Regions from separate parts of the Vreelandella aquamarina genome, predicted to be linked through region 2. Evidence: predicted binding sites of a transcription regulator. Region 2 holds the regulator's gene; each other region holds the start of a gene.

Region 1 (6,229 bases), 210 kb from region 2:
GACTTGAGTCGTTTCGACATGATCCACCGTCTGCTCATTCACGATACGGTAGTGGATCAAATCGGCAATGGTGCCCATCTTGATACCGTGCGCCTTGGCAAAGGCCTCCAGCTCCGGGCGGCGGGCCATACTGCCATCATCGTTCATGATCTCGCAAATGACGCCGCTGGGGTCCAAACCCGCCAGCGCTGCCAGATCGCAGGCGGCTTCGGTATGCCCTGCGCGGCGCAGTACGCCGCCTGGCTCGGCCATCAGCGGGAAAATGTGGCCCGGCTGAACGATGTCCGAAGGCTTGGCATTCGGAGCAACGGCGGCTTGCACCGTCCGAGCACGATCGGCAGCGGAAATACCGGTGGTGACCCCTTCGGTCGCCTCGATGGAGAGCGTGAACTTGGTACCAAAACCGGAGCCATTGTCCCGCACCATCAGCGGCAGGTTGAGCTGCTCGCAGCGCTCGCGGGTCATCGGCATACAAATTAGACCGCAGGCATACCGCGCCATGAAGTTGATATGCTCAGGCTTTACCATTTCGGCGGCCATGATGATATCACCTTCGTTCTCGCGATCCTCATCGTCCATGAGAATCACCATTTTGCCCTGGCGAATGTCATCTACCAGCTCAGCGATGGGGGATAAACCCTCTGAAGAGGAGTGCGCCATGGAATCTCCAAAAAATAGGCTCGCATCGTATGCGAATTCGGGCGTCAGGGTACCTTGCAATGACGGCTTGCGCTAGTCAGCCTGCGGGGTGGCAATGATCCACCAGTCGCTCCCAACGGTTCGCGATGCCGTCACCGCCAAACGTTTCTGATCGGCCATCTGGGTAATCCCCGGCAGAGCAAATAGCGGCCTGGCCTCGCCGCCCAACAGCGTGGGCGCGACAAAAAGCTGCAGCTCATCGATCAAATCCGCCTCTAGCAGTGCGCCCGCCAGCGTGGCACCCGTTTCCACCAACAGTTCGTTAACCTGCTCATTATCCGCTAGCCAGCGCAGCATGTCAGCCAGCGCAATACGTCCGTTTTCGGCAGGTACTACCTGAATCTCGGCCCCGGCTTCTGCCAGTTTACGCCGTTTCTCTTCGCTGTGTTGATCCGTCGTGATGATGAGCGTGCGCCCCGGCTCGCGTAGGCAGGCAGCCGCTAGTGGAAGACGAAGGCGCGAATCGAGGATCACCCGTAGCGGTTGGCGCTGGACGATGTCATCGGCGTTGTCCAGCGCTAACTGGTCGGCCCTGAGGGTGAGGCGGGAGTCATCCATGATCAGAGACTCCACGCCGCTCAGTATGGCGCTTGACCGGGCACGCAGACGCTGCACCTGCGTGCGCGCCTGGGGCCCGGTGATCCACTGCGACTCACCTGACCCCATCGCGGTACGACCATCCAGACTCATGGCCATTTTCAACCGCACGTAGGGACGGCCGCGCTCCATCCGGGAGATGAACCCTGGGTTGAGCGCCTTGGCGTCGGTCTCGAGCAGCCCCACCTGCACCTGGATGCCCGCCGCCTCTAAATGGGCGATGCCACCCCCACTAACCCGAGGGTTCGGGTCCCGCATCGCCACGACGACACGGGCAACACCGGCATCGGCCAGTGCCACGGCGCAGGGGCCGGTCCGTCCGGTATGAGAGCAGGGCTCGAGCGTGACATAGGCGGTAGCGCCTCGAGCCTCGCTGCCCGCTGCCTGCAGCGCATGGATTTCTGCGTGGGGTTCTCCGGCACGCACATGGTACCCCTCCCCCACGATATGGCCCTCTTCGCTGTCCGCGAAGGACACGATCACGCACCCCACTCTCGGATTGGGGTCGGTGGTATACACCCCCCGCTTGGCCAATTGAATCGCGCGGGCCATATAGCGATGGTCGGCGGTGGAGAACTCACCCATCATGATGCTCCGTTCGATGAACCCTGTCCGGCCGACTCATCGGAGGGCTCCTGGGAGAGCCGATCGATTTCAGCGCGGAATTCGTCGAGATCCTGAAACTTGCGGTATACCGAGGCAAAGCGAATGTAGGCAACTTGATCGAGACTACGAAGCGCTTTCATCACGGCCTCACCGATCTCGCGGGCGTTCACTTCACGGTCGCCGCGGGCGCGCAGCGTTTGCCGTATACGCTCGACCGAGGCCTCGATGGCTTCGGCGCTGACCGGACGCTTTTCCAGCGCGCGCAGCATGCCGTCGCGTAACTTCGCTTCATTGAAGCTTTCACGAGAGCCGTCGGATTTCACCACCCGCGGCATAATCAGCTCGGCGGTTTCGTAAGTCGTAAAGCGTTCATGACAGTTGGCGCACTGGCGACGACGGCGCACCTGGTCCCCCTCTGCCACCAGCCTGGAATCTGTCACTCTCGTATCGTTTGCACCACAAAAAGGGCAATGCATGGCAGTCAACCTATTATCAGTACGCACTAGAACCAGTGCGTGCAGCGTGTCAGCCTGGGCGAACGAGCAGCATCAAGGCGTCGGCCCTAGCGCGCTTCGCCATTTTATAAACTGTTTTATCGCCAACGGGTCGGCGGCAGCGTCAGCCACGACCTGATGGCATAGCGGTGTTATACGACGCGTATCTCATCGTATTGTAACGATTTGGCACACAAGCTGCAGCGTTTGTCGAAGTTGATTGATAGGACGCCCGCTATGACCGCTTTCGAACAGACCGTTCACCGCTACCTCACCCATCTATATGGCCCGCGCGCCGGGGAGGTTCAGCGGCGAATAGGACAGCACCTTGCGCATTTTCGCGCGATGTCGACGACCGCCCTAACGACGAGCGAGACGCCTCACGATGCACCAACATGGAGCGAACAAGATCAGTGGGTCATCTGTTACGGCGACTCCATTGTGGAGGAGGGAACGCCGCTGTTAGCGGTGCTGGATACCTTTCTGCAGCGCTACCTGGGGGATGCCATCAGCGGGGTCCACGTGCTGCCCTTTTTCCCCTGGAGCAGTGACGATGGTTTTTCGGTGATTCACTACCGCGAGGTCAATAGCGAGCTGGGCGAGTGGGCGCATATTCAAAACTTGGCCAGTCACTATGATTTGATGGCCGATTTAGTGCTCAATCATGTCTCGCGGGAGTCGCTCTGGTTCGTCGATTACCTGACCGGCAGCCTGCCCGGTCGCGACTACTTTATTGAAGTCGATCCGGATACCGATGTTTCCCAGGTCACCCGACCACGCAGTAGCCCACTCCTAGTGCCGATCTCTACGCGCCGGGGGACGCGCCACGTGTGGGCGACTTTCTCGGAAGACCAAATAGATCTCAACTTCGAAAACCCGGATGTGTTGCTCGAGTTCGTGGGTATTTTGCTGTTCTACCTACAGCAAGGAGTGCGCATTATTCGCTTGGACGCGGTGGCATTTTTGTGGAAGCGCCTGGGCACCTCCTGCCTTCACCTGCCCGAAACCCATACGGTGGTGCGCTTACTTCGCGCCATCGTGGATGAAATAGCCCCCGGTACGCTGCTGATCACCGAAACCAACGTGCCCCATGCCGAAAACATCAGCTACTTTGGCTTGGAGCGATTAGCGGAAGGCGCGCCCGATGAAGCCCACATGGTGTACCAGTTCGCCTTGCCCCCGCTGCTACTGCACACCTTGACTCGCGGCGAAGCGACGACGCTGCAAACGTGGCTGAACAGCCTGCCAGTACTACCGAAGCAGTGCACCTACCTAAATTTCACCGCCAGCCACGACGGTATCGGCGTACGACCGCTAGAAGGCCTGCTGCCCGACCATGAGCGCGACGCGCTGCTGGAGCTGATGCACCGCTTTGGTGGGTTTGTCAGTATGCGCAGCAACCCTGACGGTAGCGACACGCCCTACGAGATCAACATTACCTGGTTTGAAGCCATGCGCGGCACCCGCCGCGGGCCAGACCCGTGGCAAATTGCGCGCTTTCTATGTAGCCAAGCGATCATGCTCAGCCTGCAAGGAATACCCGCGCTCTATATCCATACGCTTACCGGCACGCTGAACGATGTCGAAGGCGTGGAACGCAGCGGCCGCTTACGCTCGATCAACCGTCGTCGCTGGCAGCTCGATGAGCTAGCTCTGCTATTAGAGAGCCCTTCCACCCCGACCCACGACGTGTTCCACGCCCTGCATCGGCTGCTAACACGGCGCCGTCAAGAGCCCTGCTTTCACCCCAACGCACCGCAGCGCGTGATAGAAACGCCCCCTGAACTGCTGGCGATCGAGCGCGGCCCGCTCGCTAGCGGCCGGCGCTTGCTCGCCTTGTACAACGTCACCGATGGCAAGGTTGACCTCGCCCACGCAGGCGATGCTCTGAACCAAGCGCTCACTCAGCACCACTGGCAGCCGCTAGACACGCTGACCGCTCACCACGAGGAAACACTGCCGCCCTATGCCGTCCGCTGGCTGGTGGCCGATGCGTAAGACCTGCGACAAAACGCCTCAGCCGTGCACGAACGTCGTTCTGACCTCGTCATCACCTGCGATACTGGTAGCCGATCACCTGACGGGGCATAGTGCCCCGTTTCGTTTTGCAAAAAGGATGATGCAATGTCATGCGTTTCGTTAAAGCGTTTCTGTCGTTTCAGCCTACTGGCCGCCGTAACCTGTGGCACCGTCACCAGCCACGCCGATGAGCTACCCGCCCCCGTGCAGGCGCTCGCCAACCAAGGATTGACGGTTCATGGCGAATTTGAAGCGCCGGGTGGAATGCGCGGCTTCGGGGCCAGCGTACAAGGCCAGGATATGGCGATTTATCTCACGCCTGATGGAGAACACGCGATTATTGGTACGCTGGTCGATAGTGAAGGCAGCGACCTGACTGAGGCTCAGCTCGATGAGCACGTACGTGCGCCACTGGAAGCCGATACCTGGGCACTGCTCGAAGAGAGCCACTGGATTCAAGATGGCGACCCAGACGCCCCACGCGTCATCTATACCTTCACCGACGCCAACTGCCCTTACTGCCGTCAGCTGTGGCAACAAACGCGCCCCTGGGTAGAGGCGGGTGAGGTCCAGTTTCGCCATATCATGGTCGGTATTCTCGCCCCCAATAGCCCTGCTTTAGCCGCTACGCTACTCGGTGCAGACGACCCTTCCGCCGCCTTGCACCGCCACAGTGAAGGCGATGAGTTCGCCCCCAGCGCGCAGCCACGGGATATCGAAGAGCAGGTCTACGCCAACAATCAACTTTTTGAAGAGCTGGGTCTCTATGCCACGCCCACCAGCGCTTTCCAGCGTGAGACGGAAGGCGGCACGGTGCGTATCGACCGTATCCAAGGCTTACCCAGCCAAGAGCGCCTTATCGAGATGATGGGTAGCGAAGCACCTTAATGCTCGATCAGTTCTTAGCGTTCAACGAAAGGGCGGCCTCATAGCCGCCCTTTCGTGTTATTTGCTACTCCTGAGGCATCAGCGCCTTGTTCGATTCGTGGCATGCCGACATCCCTGCACTAACTTTAGTTGCTGAATGACGATGCTCCACTGAGCCCGGCCGAGTGCTATCCGCAACGCTGATCAACTATCGGGAGAGTCGCTGAGCGATAAACCAACCCAATACCATCGCTGCCAGTAGCGCCAGCAGTGGCAGCGTTAGCCCACCGATAGAGGCAATCGCAGGCCCAGGGCAGTAACCTGAGAGGCCCCACCCCACTCCAAACAGCGCCGCGCCGCCTAACAGTTTGGCATCTAGCTCTTGCTTGGTCGGCAGTTGAAATTGGGTGCTAAAAAGTGGCGTACCGCGGGCAAAGACTAACCGATAGCCCACAAAGGTCGTGCCTACTGCGGCCCCCAGTACAAATATCAGCGTTGGGTCCCAGGCACCGGCAATATCCAAAAAGCCGAGTACCCGCGCAGGGTCGGTCATCCCAGAAATCGCGAGTCCCAGACCAAACAACAGGCCAGCGAGGTATCCCGCTGCGGTTTTTACGGCCGGTGTGCTCATACCCCACCTCCGATGACATGCCGTACCACATAGACCGTCGCGATGGCCGCGACCAGGAAGGTTCCAGTAGCCGCCATAGACCGGGGCGCTAACCGCGCCAAGCCACATACGCCATGGCCGCTGGTGCAGCCACTGCCAAGCCCCGTGCCTATCCCCACCAGCAGGCCTGCTAACAACATAAGCGGCACGCCGCCTGCAGGTTCACCAATCACCGCACCGGGCACGCCTGCCACGTTCCCCAGCCCACCCCCAACGGCCATGACGAGCAGCGGACCACTAATTAGCCCCGCTAAAAACGCTAACCGCCAAGCACTGT
Region 2 (6,229 bases):
ATCGCGTCTGGCAAATCCGTATGAACACGTAGCGGAAAGGCCACGTTTTCGAAAACGTCCAGATCCGAAAACAGGGCCCCGCTTTGAAACAGCATGCCCATGCGCTTGCGCAGTGCGAACAGCGCTTTACGTGACAGCCGGTGTACATCCTGCCCATCGATCAAGATCCGACCACGATCGGGCGTCAGCTGGCCACCGATGAGCTTCAAGAGTGTCGTTTTACCCGTACCGCTTGGCCCCATGATGGCCGTTACTTGACCGCGAGGGATGGTCATACTCACACCGCGAAAGATCTCGCTTTCACCGCGAGAAAAGTAGACGTCTTCGACCTGTATGAAGGGAACATCCGTCATGTGCTGATTGACCTTCATCGTTGATGCCAGAACGCGTCAGTATAAACCGACAAGTCACGGGGCAGTTTAAAAAACAGTGTTTTCGAAATATTATCGAACATCGTATCTTAACGCTACTCTCAGTAACAGCGGCGCAAATGATTACTACGCCAACCTTTTTACGGCGTATGCATCGCCACGAGGCTGGTGAGTTTGCCACGCTTTAGCTAAATAGCGCCGCAAGATGTTATTCTTACTTGCTACCTATTCACTCTATGAAAACGAGACATGCCATGGGCCAGCCACTCTCTACACCCAGCCAACTGCGTGAAAGTGCGCTGCGAACGCTGCAAATTGAGCAAGCGGCCATCGGCGGCCTTCAGGCCAAACTGGACGAACAGTTCGATCACGCCTGCCAGCTCATCCTCGCCTGTCAAGGCCGGGTAGTCGTCACCGGCATGGGCAAGTCAGGACACATCGCGGGCAAACTTGCAGCGACGCTGGCGAGTACCGGCACGCCCGCCTTTTTCGTACACCCAGGTGAAGCCAGCCACGGCGACTTGGGCATGATTACCCGTACCGATGTAGTACTCGCGCTCTCCAACTCCGGCGAAACCGCCGAAGTGACGGCGCTCCTACCACTTCTTAAAAGGCTTGGCACCCCGCTGGTCAGCATGACCGGGCGTCCAGGCTCTACCCTTGCCCGCCACGCCGATGCCCATTTAGACAGCGGCGTGGAACGCGAGGCGTGCCCACTGGACCTCGCGCCTACTAGCTCAACCACGGCGGCACTGGCTCTTGGCGACGCTCTGGCCGTTGCCCTACTCGAAGCACGCGGCTTTACCGCAGAGGATTTTGCGCTGTCCCATCCGGGTGGCAGTCTGGGTAAGCGCCTGCTGTTGCGGGTGCGTGACCTAATGCACGATGGCTCAAGGCTTCCCCAGGTCGCTTTGGGAAGCCCGCTGCGCGATGCACTATTGGAGATCACGCGCCAAGGGCTGGGGTTCACTTGCGTCATCGACAGCGAAGGCCGTTTGGCGGGCGTCTATACCGATGGCGACCTTCGGCGCACATTAGATCAATTTCATGACCTGCGCGACGTGCGCGTCGACGATGTCATGACGCGCCCAGGCAAACGTATCGGCCCTGACGTACTGGCTGCCGAGGCCGTTCGTATTATGGAAGATAGCCGGATAACCGCGCTCGCTGTCGTCGACGAGCAGCAGCGCCCCATCGGCGCGCTACATATGCACGATCTGCTAGCCAGCGGTGTGATTTAACTGCGTGATAACGCTTTTCGCCATGGATGTTAAGGAGGCTATATGGCCCTACCCGATGCACTACTCGACCGACTTCGCCGTGTAAAACTCCTCGCGCTAGACGTAGATGGCGTCTTGACGGATGGCCGCCTCTACTTTCAGGCGGACGGCATCGAAATCAAAGCGTTTCACACCCAAGACGGGCATGGTTTGAAACTGCTCAAGCGGGTCGGCATTCACGTGGCACTGATTACCGGACGCGATTCGCCCATGGTCAGCCAGCGCGCGGCGGCGCTCGGCATTAGCCACGTTCACCAAGGCTGCGAAGATAAGCTCACGACGCTTCGCGCGCTTTGCCAACGACTGGATATCACCCTCGAGCAGGTGGCCTACTGCGGTGATGACCTGCCTGACCTCGCTCCCATCAAGCGCTGCGGCGTCGGCATCACGGTCCCCAATGCGCCTGATTACATGCACACCCATGCCGATTGGATCACGGAACGGCTAGGCGGCCACGGCGCGGTACGTGAAATTTGCGATACGCTGCTCACTTCGCAAGGGCACTGGGATGCCGTGCTCGACACGTATCTTCACAGGCACTCGTGATGGGTCTCAGAGTCAGAAAACGGGTGTGGATCACGGCGATGGTCGTGGCCCTGGGCGGACTGCTGGTCTGGCTGGACCCGCGCGGCCCGCAAGAGGGTGAGATCGATCAGGAGGCCCGTGCCCAGGAGCCTGGGCATGTGTTGGAGAACGCCGAAATTACCCTGTTTGGCGAGACAGGCGCTATCCAGCAGTCGCTGGTCACGCCTCGACTGGTCCATACGCCTCAAACGGCCATGACCGATGTCATGTCGCCGCGCGCGACGCTGTTCGACAGCGAACAGCGGGAGTGGCTGGCCACGGCAGACACCGGCACCTTGAATACCGATTCCCAGGCCCTGACGCTAAGAGGGTCTGCCCGGCTACTGGCTCCCGAAGAGGGCTGGCAGCTCGACACGCAGCAATTAAACTACGATGGCGTGACGCGCCATGCCTGGAGCGATACGCCCGTGCTGTTGCAGCAGCCGCCGCAGCGCATGGAAGCCTCCCGCATGGACGTTTGGCTCGATGACAGCCAAGTCCGCCTGACCAATAACGTGCGCGGCGTCCACCCGCCTGCCACTCGTAACCCTGAGGAGTCGCGATGAACGCCTCTCTCCGCACTGCACTCTTTGCGTTAACCCTACCCCTCGCCACGGCGGCCATGGCACAAAGCCAAGCCCCCATCGAGGTCGAAGCCGACCGCCTGGACCTCGACCAGCGCGCTGGCACCGCTGTTTACTCAGGCAACGTGGACATTCGCCAGGGCGAGATGCAACTGCGCGGCGAACGCGTCGAAATTCAGCGCAACGACGCAGGCGAGCTGTCACGTGCTATTGCCACGGGTGAGCGCGCCTACCTGCGCAATCAGCTCGAAGATCAAGAAACCCCCATGGAGGGCTGGGCGCGTCGTATCGTTTACCATGTCGCCGAACGCCGTGTCGAGCTGATCGACCAAGCCGAACTGACCCAGCAAGGCGACCGTTTCCAAGGGGGGCGTTTGGAGTACTTCATCGACCAGGAAGTGGTGCAAGCACGCTCCGACGTGAGCGGTAGCGACAACCAGCGCATTCGCATGACTCTTCAGCCCGAACAATAGGGAGCGGCCACGTGGCAGCATCAACCTCTGCAGATTCCGCACCTGTCAAAACGCTCTACGCCCATCACCTAGCGAAGAGCTACAAACGCCGTCGGGTCGTGAAAGATATCAACCTGGAAATCGCTCAGGGTAGCGTCGTCGGCCTGCTGGGGCCCAACGGGGCGGGTAAAACCACGTCGTTTTACATGATCGTTGGACTGGTCAAATCCGATGCCGGTAGCGTCGGTATCGACGACGTCGACCTGACTCATGCGCCCATGCATGAGCGCGCCATGGCCGGGATTGGCTACCTTCCCCAGGAAGCCTCCATTTTCCGCAAGCTCTCGGTGGCCGATAACATCATGGCGATTCTCGAGACGCGCAAAGCGCTGGACCGCAGCGCTCGGGAAGCACGCCTCGAGTCACTGCTCGAAGATTTCCATATTACCCACATTCGCGACAACCTGGGCATGAGCCTCTCAGGGGGCGAGCGCCGCCGAGTGGAGATCGCTCGCTCACTCGCTACCGAGCCCGCATTCATTCTGCTCGACGAGCCGTTTGCCGGGGTCGACCCTATTTCAGTGGGTGAAATCAAAACCATCATCCGCGCACTGAAAAAACGCCACATCGGCGTCTTGATCACTGACCATAACGTGCGCGAAACCCTGGATATTTGTGACATTGCCTACATCGTTGGCGACGGCCATATCATCGCCAGTGGAAACGCCCAGGAGATTCTCAATAACCAGAAGGTTCGTGATGTCTATCTAGGCGCAGACTTCCGCCTCTAAACACTGGACTGACCAAACTTTTCTTTTAGTGGCATGCTTATTGCACTTGCACAGAGCCATAACTCGCTCTAGGGTGGAGCTTTCTGATTAACGAGTGGTTCTCAGATGGTCATGAAAGCTTCTCTCCAATTGCGTATCGGCACACAGCTGACCATGACACCTCAGCTGCAGCAGGCCATTGCCCTGCTACAGCTCTCCACGCTGGACCTCCGTCAAGAAATTCAGCAAGCGCTGGACGCTAACCCCATGCTCGAACAAGAGGATGAGTTTGGCGAACAGGCTGTTAGCGAGCCTCAAGAGGCCGAGTGGTCGGACAGCATTCCCAACGAACTCTCCGTAGACAGCGACTGGTCGGACACCTACCAAGACATGGGTAGCTTGGGCGGTAGCAGCGAAGGACCCGACTTCGAGCGCCAAGCCGCAGGCCAAAGCCTTCATGGCCATCTGTTATGGCAATTGGCCATGACCGACTTCTCTCCCCGCGACTATGCCATTGCCGAAAGCCTGATCGATGCACTGGATGCCAACGGCTATCTCACTCAACCGCTCAACGACATCCGCGAAGGCCTCAAGGCGCAAGGCCACGACAGCCTGAGCCAGCGTGAAGTAGAAAACACCCTGTTGCGCTTACAACAGTTCGAGCCCACCGGCGTGTTTGCCCGTGACCTGCGCGAGTGCCTAATGCTTCAGCTGGCCGCGCTGCCTGAAGACACCCCGCTACTGATGCCCGCAAAACGCTTGGTGCGTCAGTTTCTCGAAGCCTTGGGCAAAGACGATTTACGGCTACTCAAGCGCCGCCTGAGCCTGGATGACGAGCAGTTGGACGACGTCATCCGTTTAATTCGCAGCCTTGACCCACGCCCAGGCAGCGCCTACGGCGTGACCGACGACAGCTATATCACGCCCGATTTGGTCGTGCGCCATGACAACGAGGGCTGGCACTTAGAGCTCAACCCGGAGGCGCTGCCGCGCCTGCGTATCCAGCCCGATTACGCCAGTTTGATCAAACGTGCCGACAAGAGCCAAGACAACCAGTTCTTGAAAGAGCACCTCCAAGAAGCTCGCTGGCTGATCAAAAGCCTTTCCAGCCGTAATGACACGCTTCTGCGAGTAGGTCGTGAAATCATCGCCCGCCAGATCGGCTTTCTAGAGCACGGCGAAGAGGCCATGAAACCGCTGATCCTGGCCGACATCGCCGAGGCCGTGGAGATGCACGAGTCCACGATCTCCCGCGTGACGACGCAGAAATTCATACATACGCCACGAGGCGTGTTCGAGTTGAAGTACTTCTTCTCGAGCCAAGTCAGCGGCCACGATGGCGGCGATAGCCACTCCAGCACCGCCATCCGTGCACGGATCAAAAAACTGATACAAGAGGAGCCGTCGGGTAAACCGCTCTCCGATAGTCGCCTGGTGACCCTCCTTGAGGAGGGAGGCATCAGCGTTGCCCGGCGTACGGTGGCGAAATATCGCGAGTCGATGGGTATTCCCTCGTCCAGTGAGCGCCGCCGTTTACGCTAGTTAAACGGTAGAGCGTGACAAACTCGACGCAGGGGCTTTGCAATAGCGCAAAAAGGGTTACAATCGAAGTACAGCCCGATGGATAAGGAGCACGTCAATGCAAGTAAACATCACTGGTCATCACGTTGAACTGACTGACGCCTTGCGTGACTACGTTAACGAAAAGCTGGAACGCGTCGAACGCCACTACGACAACATCACCACGGTGCAAGTGACCTTATCTGTCGAGAAGGAACGCCAGCAGGCAGCCTGTACGCTGCATGCCGCCGGTGCCGACCTTCATGCCGAAGCCCTCGATAACGACATGTATGCCGCTATCGATGCGCTCGCAGACAAAATCGATCGTCAACTCGTTAAACACAAGGAAAAAGCACAAGCTCGCGCCCAGGGCGCAGGCGTGCGTTAACTCAATGACGTTGGAAACCATCCTCCCCCGGAGCGCGTACTCTACGACGTGCCCGGGGGCAGCAAAAAACGGGTGCTGGAGTTTTTCAGCACCTTCATCGCCCAAAACACACCCAGCCTCGATAGCCAAGAAGTGTTTAGCCGCCTGATTGGACGCGAGCGTCTCGGCAGCACGGGAATTGGCAACGGCGTTGCCATCCCCCACGCACGTAGCCCGCACTGTAGCTCGCCCATCGCTGGCTTTTTGAAACTTGCCGAGCC
Region 3 (6,229 bases), 380 kb from region 2:
CGTTTCGAATGCCACGGCGTCTAGATGGCAGTGGGCGTCTATCAGCATCTAATCCCCCTTGCGGGTATTAATGCTCGCGCGTTGGCTGGAAGCGAATGTCTGGCCAACGCTCTTGGGTCATTTGCAGGTTGACCCGCGTCGGCGCGATGTAGGTCAAGTAGCCACCACCATCGATAGCCAGGTTGGCACTTGCCTTCCGCTTGAACTCTTCGAGCATTTTTGCATCGTCGCAGTACACCCAGCGGGCAGTTTGCACGTTGACGCCTTCATAGAGGCAGTCGACTTTATACTCTTCCTTCAAACGGTGAGCGACTACGTCAAACTGCAGTGTACCTACGGCCCCCAAAATCAGGTCGTTGTTATCCATCGGCATGAAGACCTGCGTGGCACCCTCCTCCGAAAGCTGCTGCAGGCCTTTTTGCAGCGCTTTCATTTTGAGCGGATCTTTCAAGCGCACTCGTTTGAAGAGTTCAGGGGCAAAGTGAGGAATGCCGGTAAAGCGCATATCTTCACCCACGGTAAACGTATCGCCAATCTGAATCGTGCCATGGTTATGCAGGCCGATGATATCACCCGGCCAAGCCTCCTCCACTTGTGAGCGGTCCGAGGCCATGAACGTCAGGGCATCGGCAATCTTGACGTCTTTGCCGATGCGTACGTGGCGCATTTTCATGTTCTTTTCGTACTTGCCCGAACAGACACGTAGAAAAGCGATTCGGTCCCGGTGATTCGGATCCATGTTCGCCTGGATCTTGAAAACGAAACCGGTAAAGCGCTCATCCTTCGCAGTGACTTCACGGGTATCGGTCTCACGAGGCTGCGGGGCGGGCGCATGCTCGACGAAGCCATCCAGCATTTCACGCACGCCGAAGTTACCCATCGCAGTCCCAAAATAGACTGGCGTCAGCTCGCCACGGCGATAGGCCTCTAGGTCGAATTCATGAGACGCGCCGCGCACCAGGTCGACCTCCATACGAAGCTCTTCCGCCTGCTCCTCGCCCAGGATGGCATCCACTTCCGGGTTATCCAGCCCCTCGATGCGCTTGTCATCCGGTATCCGGCTGCCTTGACCTTGGGTATATAGATGGATCACGTCGTTGTAGAGGTGATACACCCCTTTGAAGTGGCGCCCCATCCCGATTGGCCAGGTCATCGGTGCGCACTGGATATTGAGCACCGTCTCGACTTCATCCATGACTTCGATCGGATCGCGGATGTCGCGATCCATCTTGTTGATGAACGTCAGAATGGGCGTGGTACGTAAACGACACACTTCCATTAGCTTGATGGTGCGATCTTCGACGCCTTTTGCGCCATCGATGACCATCAGCGCAGAATCCACGGCCGTCAGGGTGCGATACGTATCCTCGGAGAAGTCCTCGTGACCTGGCGTATCCAGCAGGTTGACGATCCGACCGCCGTAGGGGAACTGCATGACGGAGGTTGTGACCGAGATGCCCCGCTCCTGCTCCATCTTCATCCAGTCAGACGTAGCATGGCGATCATTACGTTTGCTTTTCACCGACCCCGCCAACTGGATGGCATTTCCGAACAACAGCATCTTTTCCGTGATCGTGGTCTTACCGGCGTCAGGGTGCGAAATAATCGCAAAAGTACGGCGCAGCTCGGCTTCGCGCGCTATTTGGGCGTCAGACATGGAGTTCTCTAAGATGGTACAACGTGGTGACTTAAAACGTAGCGCCAAACCCTCGGCGTCGTATGCCTATGGTAACGCAACTCGGCTGCGACGGCATACCACCGCGTGCATGCCGCTGCGTTGTCAGGCCAGTGCTACGCAATCATCCATTGGCTTATTCCGCGCATAAAAAAACGCCGACAGTGTCGGCGTTTGAGGGCGACTCAATACAAGCCAAGAACGAGCCTCAGGCGTAGGTGTTGACCTGCGTGCCGACGCTGCCCTCTTGTGCCAGGCTTGGCTGAGCGCCGGTGTCAGCAGATGCCAATACTTCGGTGATTTGCTCGGCTTGAACGTCCAGCGCTTCGCGGAACATTTGCATCTGCGCTTGCTCAGCGGTTTGCGCCTGATTCATATACAGCGCCGTACTGACTGCATTGCTTGCAGCTACATCCATACTGCACCTCAGTCTATTGAATGACACTCTTAGCGTAGCAAACCCACACCACTGGGGCCACGTTTGTCGCTTGTCATTGTGTTACGAAATGAGACAAGCCGTTTAAAATCGATCTGCACGGAACGGCGTCATGTCGATGGCGGTTGGCTTCTGTTCCATCATGTCGGCAAGCAGCTGACCGGTCGCAGGGCCTAGTGTAAAGCCCTGGTGACCGTGGCCGAACGCGAGCCAGAGGCCGGGATGACGCGGCGCTGGGCCAATCACCGGCTTCATGTCTGGCAAACACGGGCGTGCGCCTTTCCAGGCGGCACTGTCCTTGCGCTCACCTAATGGAAAAATCGTCCGCGCAACGTTTTCAGCGGCACCCAGCTGCTCTTCATCGGCCGGCGATTCTAAGCGATCCAATTCAGCCCCGGTGGTCAGCCGTACGCCTGCATTCATGGGTGCCAGCAAATAGCCAATCTCGGCATCCATCAGCCAATAATTCAATGTCGCCCCTGGCTGGGTCGCGTAGTGCATGTGATAGCCGCGCTTCACAAACGTCGGGAAGTGATAACCCAGCGGCTTCATCCATTGCCCCGCCCAAGGCCCGAGCGCCATGACCACTTCATCGGCTTCGAACGTCGATTCCTGGGTCGTCACGCGCCAGCGCTCATCGATTTGAGTGACGCCCGTAATATCCGCCTGCACTAAGTTTCCGCCCATGGCCTCAAAAGAGGCGGCATAGGCGGCCACCAATCCACCCGGATCGGCGACCGTCCATGGGTCGAGCCAATGAATAGCACCAATGATCTTATCGCCCAGTTGGGGCTCCTTTTCACTCAACGCAGCGCGATCGAGCACGCTGAATTCGACGCCATAAAGCTCGCGCGCTTCCTCGGCCTCCTTGACGCGTTTGGCAAGCTTATCCTGGGTACGATAGATCTCCAGCCAACCCTCTTTGCGCACCAAATGCTCTGCCCCCGATGCTTCGATCATGGGTCCATGCGCCTCTAAACAGAGCTGAATCAACGAGGCGTACTCAGGCACGATTTTTTTATACAGCCGTGATGAGGAGTGGTGCCAATAGCTCAATAGCGGTGACGCCGCATTGACCATTCCAGCGGGACGATAACGGATATCGACACGGCGGTTTGGCAGTACGCTCAAGATAGTCTTCATATCACGAGGAAAGGGGTAAGGCCTCACCGCTTCACGCTGAATGATACCGGCGTTGCCAAACGAGGTTTCTCGTCCAGGCTGACGACGGTCCACCAGCGTTACTTGATAGCCACGTTTTTGTAGCTGCCAAGCAACACTGACACCCACCATACCTGCCCCCAACACCACCGTTTGACGCGCCATTTTGATGCACTCCTATCGCTCTAAAAATCAATTCGCCTCATGCCGCCAGCAGCACGGATAACGTATTGAAAAATATCACCAATCAAAGCGCTTTTGCATAGTCACAAACACTGTTTTAACTCATTTTTTTAGTTTTTTATCTCGCATAAAGCGTAATAAAGGATGACTTTGCTAGCCACGGCATAACATTTGCTTAATGATCATTAGGCCCGTTTTGTTAGATCCAACGTTTCGCTGCGCAGCAGGCCGAACGCTGCATTTACAGGCAGCATCTCGCGATTCCCTGCACCAATTAAGTGCCTGCATTGCACCCAATCAACACAAGGAACACACCCATGATCGATAGCTTTGACACCACTCTGATCGACACGCTTTGGGTGCTTTGGGCGGCCGCGTTGGTATTCGTGATGCAAGCCGGGTTTCTCTGCCTGGAGGCAGGCACCACACGAACGAAAAACGCCATCAACGTCGCTATGAAAAACCTAGCGGATTTTGCCATTGCCGTCAGCGTTTTCTGGCTAGCCGGCTTTGGCATGATGTTTGGCGCCTCTCAAGCGGGATGGTTGGGCAGCTCGCTGTTTGGTTGGCAGCTCGAATCGACCGACACCTGGCTAATGACCGTTTTCATCTTCCAAGCGATGTTTTGTGCCACCGCCGCGACCATCGTGGCCGGCGCCGTCGCTGAACGAATGCCGTTCCTCGGCTATTTATGGACCGCGTTTTGGATTGCGCTCTTGATTTACCCCGTTTTTGGCCACTGGGCCTGGGGCGGCTTGTTAGGAGGCGCGCCGGGATGGCTGGCGTCGCTTGGATTCATCGATTTTGCCGGTGCGACCGTGGTTCACAGCGTTGGCGGCTGGGTGGCACTCGCGGCGGTACTGGTCATCGGCCCCCGCCGGGGACGTTTTCAAGTCGATAAGCCACCCACTGCATTTCCAGCAGGTAATTTGCCACTGGCAATGCTTGGGGCGCTGTTCATGGTACTTGGCTGGTTTGGCTTCAATGGTGGAAGCACGCTCGCTCTGGATGGCTCGGTGCCTGGAATTATTGCCAATACCGTGCTGGGCGCCGTGGGGGGCATTTTATCGGCCATGCTAGTGGGCTGGCGGGTTCGGCGCTATGCCGATGTGATGTACGCTATCAATGGCGCCATTGCTGGCTTGGTGGCAGTCACGGCAGGTGCCCATGTGCTCTCATTGACCACGGCATTTCTCATGGGCGGCGTGAGCGGTGTGCTCATGGTGCTGGCCAACGAATGGCTGTTGAAGAAGCAGATCGATGACGCGGTGGGCGCGATTCCTGCGCATTTGGTCAGCGGCATCTGGGGCACGCTTGCCCTACCATGGCTGGCTGACCTCTCTCTCCTCGATCACCCCCTCGGTCGCGCCGATCAGTTCGGTATTCAGCTATTGGGTGTGGCGGCCTGCGGTGTGTGGAGTTTTGGGATTGCATGGCTGCTGTTTAGCATCACTCGCCGCTTCCTGCCTTTGCGTGTCTCGAAAAACGCGGAAAAAATGGGGCTCAACCTTGCAGAGCATGGCGCCAAAAACGAGCTGCATCAGCTGCTCGAGCACATGCGTCAACATGAACGGCAGGGGGACATGCACCAGCGCATCGAGGCAGACCCGTTCACCGAGGTAGGTGAAATCGCCGCTAGTTATAATCGCGTCTCGGCAGCGCTGGAACGTGCAGTCGGACACACCCAGGTCATGCTGCGTAACCTTCGTGATGGCGTCGTTACCTGGCAAGCCGACGGCACGCTGACGGGACTGAACCCAGGCGCAGAAGCACTGTTTGGCGTGGAGGCGAAGCAGTGGGTCGGGCGTCCTGTCAACACGCTACTGCCCAATAAGCTGCTCACGCCTGGCGCAAAGCATGAAATCAAACTGCGTCTGCATGACCAGCAAGTCCGCTATTTAGAGATCCAAGTAAGTGAAGGCGCTGCGGGCTCTGTTTCTGAGTGCTCGGGCATGGTCCGGGACATCACCGAGCGTAAACAGCTTCAAGAACAGTTGAACCGGGAGCGAGATTTGGCACGCACCACGCTAGCGTCTATAGGCGATGGTGTCATCACGTGCGATGCCAGCGGCAGTGTGACTTTTCTTAATGCCGAGGCAGAACGGCTCACGGGGTGGACACTTGCTGACGCCACCAACAAACCGATTCAGACAATCTACTCACTTCGTGATGAGCTAAGCGACGAGCCCATCAGCAATCCGGCGCGGCAGGTACTCACCCAGCATCGGGCCGTGCACTTCAGTGAACACTGCCAGCTGCTGCACCGCAACGGCAAACGTTTTCCCATACAGCATAGCGCCGCGCCCATTCGTTCTCGAGGCGGCATCACGCTGGGCGCAGTAGTGGTGTTTCAAGACGTCAGTGTGACACGGCAACTCTCGGAGCAGCTCAATTATCAAGCAACCCACGACAACCTCACGGGGCTAATGAACCGGCGAGCCTTTGAGGCACTGCTGACCAAATTGCTCGCCCAGGAAGAGGAGTACCATCATGTGCTCTGCTACTTGGACCTGGACCAATTCAAGATCGTCAACGACACCTGCGGCCATTTGGCAGGCGATGAACTACTTCGTCAGGTCTCCATGAAGCTGAAAGCCCACGTGCGCCACAGTGATACCGTGGCTCGATTGGGCGGGGATGAATTTGCCCTGGTGTTGCCCCACTGCCCACTGGACAAAGCCAAGATCATTGGTGAGGCGGTTCGCCGAGATATCGAGCACTTTCGCTTTGCATGGCAAGGACATACCTTCGGTATTGGCGTGAGCATCGGCTTG

The links. The regulator sigma-54, encoded in region 2, starts transcription at its own class of promoters, with help from an activator protein. The targets are predictions, from matches to a motif close to TGGCACNNNNNTTGCTNT.
Region 1: CTT34_RS12460 (sugar phosphorylase) is a predicted target of sigma-54. The motif match lies at 2,584-2,601, and genes of this name have one in related genera.
Region 3: amt (ammonium transporter) is a predicted target of sigma-54. The motif match lies at 3,616-3,633, and genes of this name have one in related genera.

Annotation. Positions count from the first base shown of each region.
Region 1 covers NZ_CP024621.1:2,591,261-2,597,489, forward strand. The annotation lists gene ribBA (bifunctional 3,4-dihydroxy-2-butanone-4-phosphate synthase/GTP cyclohydrolase II) at 1-660, opposite strand, end outside; gene ribD (bifunctional diaminohydroxyphosphoribosylaminopyrimidine deaminase/5-amino-6-(5-phosphoribosylamino)uracil reductase RibD) at 733-1,881, opposite strand; gene nrdR (transcriptional regulator NrdR) at 1,881-2,378, opposite strand; gene CTT34_RS12460 (sugar phosphorylase) at 2,634-4,394, shown strand; gene dsbG (thiol:disulfide interchange protein DsbG) at 4,521-5,303, shown strand; gene CTT34_RS12470 (DUF6691 family protein) at 5,491-5,913, opposite strand; gene CTT34_RS12475 (YeeE/YedE family protein) at 5,910-6,229, opposite strand, start outside.
Region 2 covers NZ_CP024621.1:2,376,374-2,382,602, forward strand. The annotation lists gene CTT34_RS11545 (ATP-binding cassette domain-containing protein) at 1-353, opposite strand, end outside; gene CTT34_RS11550 (KpsF/GutQ family sugar-phosphate isomerase) at 626-1,612, shown strand; gene CTT34_RS11555 (KdsC family phosphatase) at 1,655-2,197, shown strand; gene lptC (LPS export ABC transporter periplasmic protein LptC) at 2,197-2,781, shown strand; gene lptA (lipopolysaccharide transport periplasmic protein LptA) at 2,778-3,272, shown strand; gene lptB (LPS export ABC transporter ATP-binding protein) at 3,284-4,042, shown strand; gene CTT34_RS11575 (RNA polymerase factor sigma-54) at 4,148-5,563, shown strand; gene hpf (ribosome hibernation-promoting factor, HPF/YfiA family) at 5,661-5,969, shown strand; partial or broken gene ptsN (PTS IIA-like nitrogen regulatory protein PtsN) at 5,974-6,229, shown strand, end outside.
Region 3 covers NZ_CP024621.1:1,995,721-2,001,949, forward strand. The annotation lists gene CTT34_RS09590 (TatD family hydrolase) at 1-48, opposite strand, end outside; gene CTT34_RS09595 (peptide chain release factor 3) at 68-1,657, opposite strand; gene CTT34_RS09600 (putative motility protein) at 1,884-2,093, opposite strand; gene CTT34_RS09605 (NAD(P)/FAD-dependent oxidoreductase) at 2,196-3,437, opposite strand; gene amt (ammonium transporter) at 3,773-6,229, shown strand, end outside.